Regions from separate parts of the Ectobacillus soli genome, predicted to be linked through region 1. Evidence: predicted binding sites of a transcription regulator. Region 1 holds the regulator's gene; each other region holds the start of a gene.
The links. Region 1 encodes Rex, which represses fermentation and respiration genes when NADH is low (regulators of the CRP and FNR family bind a similar motif). Its sites were predicted from a motif close to TTGTGAAATATTTCACAA; they were not measured.
Positions count from the first base shown of each region.

Region 1 (3,287 bases):
TGCAACCTCGTCTTGTTGCTTTTCGTAGCGCTTCATTTCTTGCTCATACCACTCGGCCTTTTGCTCTAAATATTTACTATAGTTTCCGGTAAAGCGTTTGCTTTGTGTATTAGATATTTCATATACTTGGGTTACGATGCGATCTAAAAAGTATCGGTCATGCGATACGATGAGGATGGCACCTGAATAACTTTGTAAATATTGTTCTAGCCATGTAAGGGTTTCGATATCCAAATGATTGGTTGGTTCATCTAGAATGAGAAGATCAGGCTTTGTAAGCAACAGCTTCCCTAGTGCAAGGCGTGTTTTCTGACCACCGCTTAGCATTGAAATTTGCATCTTGTGTGTTTCGGTGGGAAACCCTAATCCACTGAGAACAGAGCGAATATCGGCTTCGTATTGATAGCCACCTTGATCACTATATAATTGTTGGAGTCTATCGTACTCCGCTAGAACCTTTTCATAACGAGTTTCATTACTGAATACTTCTTCTTTTCCCATTTCCTGCTCCATATTTCGTAGGTCCCGCTCCATTTCTTGCAGTTCCCGAAATACGGAGAGCATTTCTTCGCCAATCGTTAATGAGGTTTCTAAGCCGGTATTTTGTGCTAAGTAACCAATGGTAACGTCTTTTGGTTTAATAATGTCACCCGATTCATACGACATTTCACCTGCAATAATTCGTAGTAAAGTCGATTTACCTGCACCGTTACGCCCTACGAGTGCAACGCGTTCTCGGGATTGTACTTCTAGTTTTATATTGGATAAAATGACATCAGCCCCAAAAAGCTTTGTCAATCCATTTACCTGTAATAAAATCAACGTGTTTCACCTCAAATTAGTTAGTCTACTGTATATTTATAAAAAACTAATGTTTTTCAACATCATTAGAAATGGTGTATAGTTTAATAAGGAGACAATGGTCTCTCTCTATTATACAAGGAAAGCTTTACACCAATAAACTTTCAACGTACATTCTGTTAATAAAGGTCAAATTTCCCTATGGGGTAAACAGAAATCGGAAAGAGAGGGGGATATGATGGAACAGCCTAAAATACCGCAGGCAACTGCGAAACGACTACCCTTGTATTATCGTTTTATTAAAAATTTATCACTTTCAGGAAAACAACGTGTTTCCTCAGCGGAGCTCAGTGAAGCCGTAAAAGTTGATTCGGCTACCATTCGCAGAGATTTTTCGTACTTTGGAGCACTAGGCAAAAAAGGGTACGGTTACAATGTAAACTATTTATTATCATTTTTCAGCCAAACTCTTGATCAAGATGATTTAATTCAAGTAGCATTAATTGGCGTTGGAAATTTAGGAACCGCTTTCTTACACTATAATTTCATGAAAAATAATAACACAAAAATTGAAATGGCTTTTGATGTAGATGAGAAGAAGGTCGGACAGTTTATAGGAGAAGTTCCAGTTTATCATCTAAGTGAAATGGAACAACGGATGGCGGATGTAAAAGTAGCAATACTAACAGTACCGGCAGCCGTAGCACAGTCTGTTACAGATCGATTGTCACAGACGGGCATAGAAGGAATCTTAAATTTCACACCAGCACGTATTAATGTGCCAGAACATATTCGTATTCATCATATTGATTTATCAGTTGAATTACAAACGCTCGTTTATTTTCTGAAACATTATCCGAAATAGTAAGAAATTCACTTACATAAGAAATGCGAAGTATGAAAAAATGGACCAGACTGTGGTCCATTTTTTTACCTATGTTGCTTAATGGTTTCTTGCTTTCCATTTAAGTAGAATGAGGCGAATGGCAAGACCGAAATCAAAGGTAGCCATAAAAATCAGTAAGAGTGTGTAAATATTCCATATCGTAGTTTCCACGCTCGTTATAGCCAAATACGTGAAAATAGCGCCTAGTATTAAATATAGAGTTGCCATAAGCATAGGTGAATTTCTACGCATTTTTAAAATCCTCCAATAATTGTGTGCAAATTTTCAGCTTGTCGCATGATCTTATCCATATTGTTGCTTAATCCAAGGTTCACCAAAATCACGATTGTATTCATCATAACATGTGCAACAATGGGAACTATAATCCGCTTCGTATGTACGTATAAAAAGGAAAAAACAATACCCATAGATGTGTAAATCAAGATATGACTAAAATCGAAGTGAACCGTTGCAAATATGAGCGAGCTTATAATGGCGGCAACAAAAAAATTAAAACGCTTATAAAGGGAACCAAAGAAAATCTTTCGAAACACAATTTCTTCAAGAATCGGGCCGAAAATAGATGTAACTAATATGAACAGAGGAGCAACTTTAGCTATATCTACGAGCCTTTGTGTATTCTCAGAGCCGGGGTTAATACCAAATAGACGCATTTCGATGTTTGCTGCAATTGCTTGAGCAAACATAGCCAGAAACACACCAAGAAACATCCATAGAATCGTGTACATAAGTCCCATCTTACCACGAGCTAGTGGATCATCATCATGTCGAAGAAGCAGCAAGGTGATAATGAGAGCGACTACAAAGCTAATAATTGCCCAGTGCGCGGAAGCCATTTCAATTTGCATATTCCTAGTATAAGTAATGTATAGTCCAGTTTTTAATAAAAGAGGAACGCCAACTAAACTGGAAATTTGCATGACAATATATGTGATAATAATCCACCAATATTTAGTATTCAATTGTCATGTCTCCTTTTCTATATAAATTTACATTCGTAAAAAAGGAAATCCACGTTTAAGAGAGAAAAGAACTAAGTGGTCCTTTTTCAAACAAACGAGCGAAGTTTCACTTTATTGTATCATACAATTTTATAAGAATTACTGAAAGAATGTTTTCAGAAGAAGTGGGTATACTGTTCCAGTATGAGACGACTATTTATGGGATTATATGGGAAAATTTATGAAAATTTATGGTTTATACTTGCAAAAGAAATAGAGATTCATTATTATAAAAGGTGTGTTAGCACTCAATTGAGATGAGTGCTAATAAATAGAAAACTTACATATGAATTGAGGAGGTTATTTTCATGCTAAAGCCATTAGGTGATCGCGTAGTAATTGAACTTGTTGAAGCAGAAGAAAAAACTGCTAGTGGTATTGTGTTACCAGACTCTGCAAAAGAAAAGCCACAAGAAGGCAAGATTGTAGCAGTTGGAACAGGTCGAGTGCTTGAAAACGGAGCGACTGTAGCTTTGGAAGTAGCTGTAGGTGATCGTATTATCTTCTCAAAATATAGTGGTACAGAAGTTAAATACGAAGGTGCAGAATACTTAATTTTACGCGAAAGTGACATTTTA
Region 1 is NZ_JBGJZM010000008.1:6,471-9,757, forward strand. Features, by position in the region: gene ACAN53_RS17760 (ABC-F family ATP-binding cassette domain-containing protein) at 1-822, opposite strand, end outside; gene ACAN53_RS17765 (redox-sensing transcriptional repressor Rex) at 1,040-1,666, shown strand; gene ACAN53_RS17770 (YdiK family protein) at 1,745-1,939, opposite strand; gene ACAN53_RS17775 (CPBP family intramembrane glutamic endopeptidase) at 1,942-2,670, opposite strand; gene groES (co-chaperone GroES) at 3,018-3,287, shown strand, end outside.

Region 2 (3,287 bases), on a different contig from region 1:
TATCCTGATCGGGTTCACCGCATCCATCAGGAAGCACTTTAAACAATGGATTGATATTCACAGGATTTCTATCGTCATTTGGTTTTTGGTCACCTTTCATGGATTCTTTGGTGGATCCGACACACGGGCGTTCATGCTAATGTATGGGTTGTCGACGTTACTTACTTTTGGTACGTTCTTTTACCGTCACTGGGCAATAAAGAAAGAGCCAAAAAAGAGAATGACGGTTCCGTTAAAACACAAAAATACCGCTGTGTAAATAGCGGTATTTTTGTTGTTTTCAAGATGCCTTTGTCACCGATTGTACGGGAGGCGGTGGCGGCGTTGGCGTTGGCTTTGGAGTTACAGCGGGAGCGGGAGATGAAGACTTACCTACTGTTGGTCCCTGAGTTGTTACAGAACTTGTACTACTACTTGTGCCACTGTTTGTATTCGCTGAAGTCGTCGAAGACGAACGAACTGACATCGCAGCAATTTGGTTTTGTATTTGAGCGATTTCTGAATTAAGCGCATTTATTTGTTGGTTTTTCACATTCGTATCATTTACCGTTTGCGTGTAAGTGAGCTGTAATTGATATAATTTTTGATTATAGTCATTTAATTTTGTGTTTAAATTGTTTCGCTCTTGAATTTTTTGCAAATATGCATTTTTTTGAATATTGGCAGCACTTACTTGGTCTTGGACATTATAAAGGACGCCTGCGTATAAACCACCAGCACATAGAATTCCAATGGTAGATTTCTTCCATACTTTATTTATTAGTTCCACCTTCTTTTTGTAATAATGCATTTTTTTGAGTAACTAGGTTGGAGTATTGATTATCGATTGCATTCTTTGCTTTTGTTGCTTCATCCAAATTGCTTTGTAGTTTTTGAATTTGTCCTGCTACAGAATCAGCTTGATTTTGTATTTGAACATTAGAAATAGTTGGATAAGTGGTTGGATGATTGTTTTTCAAATAGGAATGTACTGTTACGTAAGTGCTGACAAAGAAAACAAACGTAAAGAATAGTAAAATGGTACGTTTTTTAGTCATTAACGGCATGAAAAACATTCTCCTTTCCATGAAAATCGGAAAAAGTCCAAATAATATTTGAAACGATTTCGTTCGAACAGACAATCTCTTTGTTGGCATTGATCGAAATGTGAGGCAAGTATGGCAAGTGTATGTTTTTCTGCTCATCTTGTATGAACAAGGATTTTGTATAAACTTCCGCGTTCACGCAGCTTTTCGCAAATGACGTCACACTCACCATGTTCCCTTGATACGGCAGTTTCGTCCACGGATTGATCAAATGATGGAAGGTTCGGTTTTCACTTTCCCATCTTCTTTTCCATGTGGAACTTGTGCAAATGGCGGTTTTTTCACCGGATATGCTCAAAACCATCGCCAAATCATTCGAAGCATGAATGGGATCTTCCACTCCAACATTCCAAGCGCTGCCATCTGCTTGCGTTCCGCAAACGATCATATCACCGCCGGCGTTTATGATATACCCTGTCAATTCATCTTTGCATTCCAGTTCGATCAAGGTGGATAAGTAATCCGCCGTATAGCCTTTCCCGATGCCGCCAAGGTCGACCGGAGCGGAGAATTTCACTTTTCCATCAGCCTTCCAGTCGAATAGCGCATCCTCGCTCGAAGACGAGGGTGCGACTTCTGCACCCGAGTAACCCAATCGATCCAAATATGCGAGAACCCTTGGATCGAAAGCACCATTCGTCTCCGCCCATTTCTTTTCCGTTTTCCTTAAAACGTCATACATCGTTTCGGAAACGTGATTCCAATGGTTCGGATTGCGGTTCAAGGATGTCAGCTCGCTTGTTTCCCGGAAACGGGACATGATTTGTTCGAGACGTTCCGTCTCCGAAATGACCTTAGTGAAAAAATCGGTTGAAATTTCATGTTTGGAATCCAACCTGAGTTCAAATGTTGTATTCATGGCGAGATATGTAAGTGTCTTCGTTGTCATCGTTTCCCCTTTTCCTCTTTTCTCCGGTCTTTTTTGTATAGTAATGATAGGATGCTGATTTCCTCGTCTATTCTAACAATGATATTTTAATAAAGCCTTAATAGAATGTTACATATTCTTTACATGACCTTTCTCTTCAAAAAAGATAACAAGAAAAGACTACCCTCATAGTAAAAGCAAGTTTGTGAATATTTTTACTTAAAGTAACGGGGGCTTTAATTGAAGAATGATCACAGAGATGATCAAACTTACTATAAAGGATGGATTCAATTGAATATAGAAGAGCGTGTTTTGATCAATCTTTTTTTTAAAAACACGCTCTTTCTTTTGTTCGGTTATCAAGGGTAGTAGTATAAATTTAATCAAACATTATTCTAGATGCATGGGTAAAAAGTAGAAATTTATAAATTTCGTCCCCAAGTATTATTTAAGTCGAAAGCCGCAAACAAAAATATAATAAAAAACCCTTGGAATACAAGGGTTTTAAAGATGGAGCATAGGGGGCTCGAACCCCTGACCTCGACGCTGCCAGCGTAGCGCTCTCCCAGCTGAGCTAATGCCCCGAAATAATAAAAATTTCTATTACGTAGTATACAATCGAACGATATGAAAAAAAAGTCATGATTAAAGAAGAATCATGACTTTTTTGTAAGAAGTGAAACTACTTTCTAGAAATGGCCAGTTAATTTGAAAAAACTCCAAAGACAAATATAAAATCATATAAGAAACATAAAACAACTACGTGCCAAACCTCATATTTGCTCAGGCTTTCTTTAGCTTTATATAAACAATCTTCTAGTTAAGCTCCTCTTTGTATTGGCGACGTTACCAAGATGTACTTTTTAAATCAAAGGTTACTTTCATTTTATTTTGCAATGAAATTAGTTTGAACGTGTACTTGTTTTCTCCACGGTTTGCCAAGCCATCGTTTAAGAGCGAAGCAACCTCGGAACCATTCATCTACACCTTGCGCAATCCAAACACCTAGTAAACCGAGTCCGAATTGAACTCCTAGCACGTAGCTGAGAGAAACAGCGATACCCCACATTGCACAAATCCCAATTACAACTGGAAAACGAACATCACCTGATGATTTTAATGAACTCATTAAAACGATATTCATAGCTCTTCCTGGTTCTGTAAAGGCGACAGCCCATAATACAGGAAGGCCGACTGCAAGGATAGCTAAATCGCTAGTAAATAATTTTAATATCGGTGTACCGATAAGAGCGGTAGCGAATGAAGTGAGAAAAGAAGCAACCATAGCTATTTTTAAGGTTCGTACTCCTCGTTTTAATGCTTTTTCATATTGT
Region 2 is NZ_JBGJZM010000001.1:1,579,902-1,583,188, reverse strand. Features, by position in the region: gene ACAN53_RS08230 (hypothetical protein) at 1-259, shown strand, start outside; gene ACAN53_RS08225 (hypothetical protein) at 281-769, opposite strand; gene ACAN53_RS08220 (hypothetical protein) at 753-1,046, opposite strand; gene ACAN53_RS08215 (FAD:protein FMN transferase) at 1,030-1,974, opposite strand; tRNA gene ACAN53_RS08210 (tRNA-Ala) at 2,465-2,537, opposite strand; gene ACAN53_RS08205 (MATE family efflux transporter) at 2,840-3,287, opposite strand, start outside.
Region 2: ACAN53_RS08215 (FAD:protein FMN transferase) is a predicted target of Rex. The motif match lies at 2,157-2,174, and genes of this name have one in related genera.

Region 3 (3,287 bases), on a different contig from region 1:
CTTCAGATCCTGTTCCAGATGTTGTCGGAATGGCAACGAACTGCGCTTTTTCACCCATTTCAGGATATTTAAAGGTACGTTTGCGAATATCTAAAAACTTTTGCTTTAAGCCGTGAAACTGAACATCTGGATGCTCATAGAAGAGCCACATTCCTTTCGCTGCATCCATCGCAGATCCTCCGCCAAGTGCGATAATAACATCTGGCTGGAAAGAGCGCATCATTTCTGCACCTTTGTATACCGTAACATCAGATGGATCTGGTTCTACATCAGAAAAAATTTCAATTTGAACATTGTTTGCATTTTGATTTAAATAATGAACAACTGTATCTACATAATTTAATTTCACCATGCCAGGATCAGTAACAATGAAAGCACGAGAAATTTTCTTCATTTTCGCTAAATATTGTGTTGCATTTTTTTCAAAAAACAACTTTGGCGGTAGTTTAAACCATTGCATATTATTTTGACGCGTACCAATACGTTTGATATTTAATAAATGAATAGCACTTACGTTAGAAGATACTGAGTTTTTACCGTAAGATCCGCATCCTAGTGTTAAAGAAGGGATAAATCCATTATATACATCGCCAATGCCGCCTTGAGAAGACGGGGCATTCACAATAATACGGCAAGCCTTCATACGAAGTCCAAACTGTATTTGCAACTCTTCGTTCGTGCTATGAATAACAGCGGAGTGGCCTAATCCACCTAGATATAGCATATTTTCACATTGATGAAAGCCTTCTTCTGTACTATTTACACGAATGCAAGCAAGTACTGGACTTAATTTTTCACGAGAAAGTGGATACTCTGCACCAGCACCTTCAATTTCAGCAACTAGGATTTTTGTATCTTCTGGAACTTTAAATCCAGCAAGCTTTGCAATCCATTCTGGTGATTTTCCAACAATATCTGGGTTTACAGCACAAGTATCTTCGCGAATAACTAGTTTTTCAAGAAGCTGCTTTTCTTTATCACTCACAAAGTAGCATTGATTTGCAATCATTTCTTTCTTTACTTCTTCATAAATTTCCGTATCTATAATAACAGCCTGTTCAGAGGCACAAATCATACCATTATCAAACGATTTAGATAGAATAACATCGTTAACGGCACGTTTGATTTTCGCTGTTTTTTCAATATAACAAGGTACATTTCCTGGGCCAACTCCTAATGCTGGTTTTCCAGTACTATATGCTGATTTCACCATTCCTGCTCCGCCTGTTGCTAACACGAGTGCAACGCCTGGATGATTCATTAGAAGCTTTGTTCCATCGATGGAAGGCTTTTCAATCCATTGAATACAATCCTCTGGTGCACCAGCTTTTACTGCTGCTTCATATAAAACGGAAGCTGCTTTTGCACTACAGCCTTGTGCAGATGGATGAAAAGCGAAAATGATAGGATTTCGTGTCTTTATCGCAATGATTGCTTTAAATAAAGTTGTAGAAGTTGGATTTGTGACTGGTGTTACCCCTGCAATGACGCCGACAGGTTCTGCAATTTCTGTAATACCCGTGTACGGATCTTCATGAATGACACCGACAGTTTTATCATTTTTAATGCTATGCCAAATGTATTCCGTTGCAAATATATTCTTAATTATTTTGTCTTCATAAATTCCTCTGCCAGTTTCCTCCTGTGCCAGCTTTGCCAAAGGCATATGCTGATCTAAACCTGCAAGTGCCATTTCATGCACGATTTTATCAATTTGTTCTTGCGTAAACATTTCAAATTGTGCTAGAGCACGGTTACCTTTTACTACGAGTTCATCAATCATGGTGGATGTGTCTTGTAACTGCTCTACCTTTTTTTCTTCTACAGCCATATGAACTTCCTCCTTATGTTAGGGCCTCTGGGTGCCCCTCGGTGACATGATGCGTCCCAATAGCATGAATGAATATAACGTCTCTAATAGACAAAAAATAATCTTGCAATTGTTTGCCAATTCGTTGTTTAACTTTATACTAGTTAATTGTGAAATATTTCACAATATCTATATCAATACTATACGATACATTTATGATAAATTGCATGTCGATTTTGTGAATTATTCGGTATATATCTTTCTTGGATGAAGTAAATAATCAGTAATTCTAACACAATCTTTTTCCAATCATTTCAAACCTGTGATAAAATAAAAAAAGGAGCATATATCATTAGAAACTCTCGCTTCAAGCCTAATTGGGTTTGGTGTTTCTCTAGTGGGTGGTACGACATTCATTTCATTAAGTGAGTGTCAAGGCACTCGTTATTGCGGGTAAATCTAATAAAGAAAGGATTTTGATACCATGGCTGCTCGAAGGAGCATCTGGAAGCGTCAAGATTTGTCTTACACATAGCGTTACTGCTTGCTATTCGTCGTTAGCTACTAGCAAAAACGAAAGTGGGCGAAAGTATGTTGGAATATAATTATTCCTTCTGTTATATATAGCGTCGTAGTTAGTGAACAACTAACTACACATAGAGGAGATTTCTCCTTTCTATATATGAGTAGTTAGTTGAAAACAATTGTTTTCGAATAAACTAACTACGGAAGAGGAATAACAATGAAATGGATTAATTGGCGAGAAGTAGGAATGATTGTTTTTGGCTCATTTGTGTTATCAGCAGGTTTTTATCACATTCATGTGCAAAATAACCTAACAGAAGGCGGATTTATTGGAATTGCATTACTTATAAAACAGTTTTTCCATATCTCACCTTCTATTACAACGCTTTCTCTCGATATTCCCTTAATCATACTTGGATCAAGGTTAATCGGTAAGCGATTGGCTGTTAAAACAATTATTGGCGCTTCGTCTTTTTCAGTCTTCTATGCACTTATGGAGCGCTATTCACCGTTTGTCATCAACCTATCTCAGCATTTATTTATTGCTGCAATTATAGGAGGGATTCTCGTAGGATTTGGTCTTGGCCTTATTTTACGTTACGGTGGTGCTACCGGAGGAGACGATATATTATCCATATTGCTTAGTAAAGTTTCCCATCTATCGATAGGAAAAGTTTACTTTTTATTTGACGGGCTCGTTTTAGCATTGTCATTATTGTATATGAACTGGACAGATGTTGCCTATACGATTTTATCGGTGGCTGTTTGTGCATACATGACGGATTTAGTAATGGCATTTCATAAGAAAGATTCTGCTACAAAAGCATATGTATAAAGATGTAAGTAAAAACACAGTGCAAATTCATTGCGCTGTGTTTTTCTGTCCCTTACGAAAAGTGAAATTCTTTTCTATTTCCTGTTGTTTCATACCCTTTCGTGCTGCGCCTAGAAA
Region 3 is NZ_JBGJZM010000001.1:1,690,016-1,693,302, forward strand. Features, by position in the region: gene adhE (bifunctional acetaldehyde-CoA/alcohol dehydrogenase) at 1-1,831, opposite strand, end outside; gene ACAN53_RS08800 (YitT family protein) at 2,553-3,170, shown strand; gene ACAN53_RS08805 (DUF6944 family repetitive protein) at 3,198-3,287, opposite strand, start outside.
Region 3: adhE (bifunctional acetaldehyde-CoA/alcohol dehydrogenase) is a predicted target of Rex. The motif match lies at 1,979-1,996, and genes of this name have one in related genera.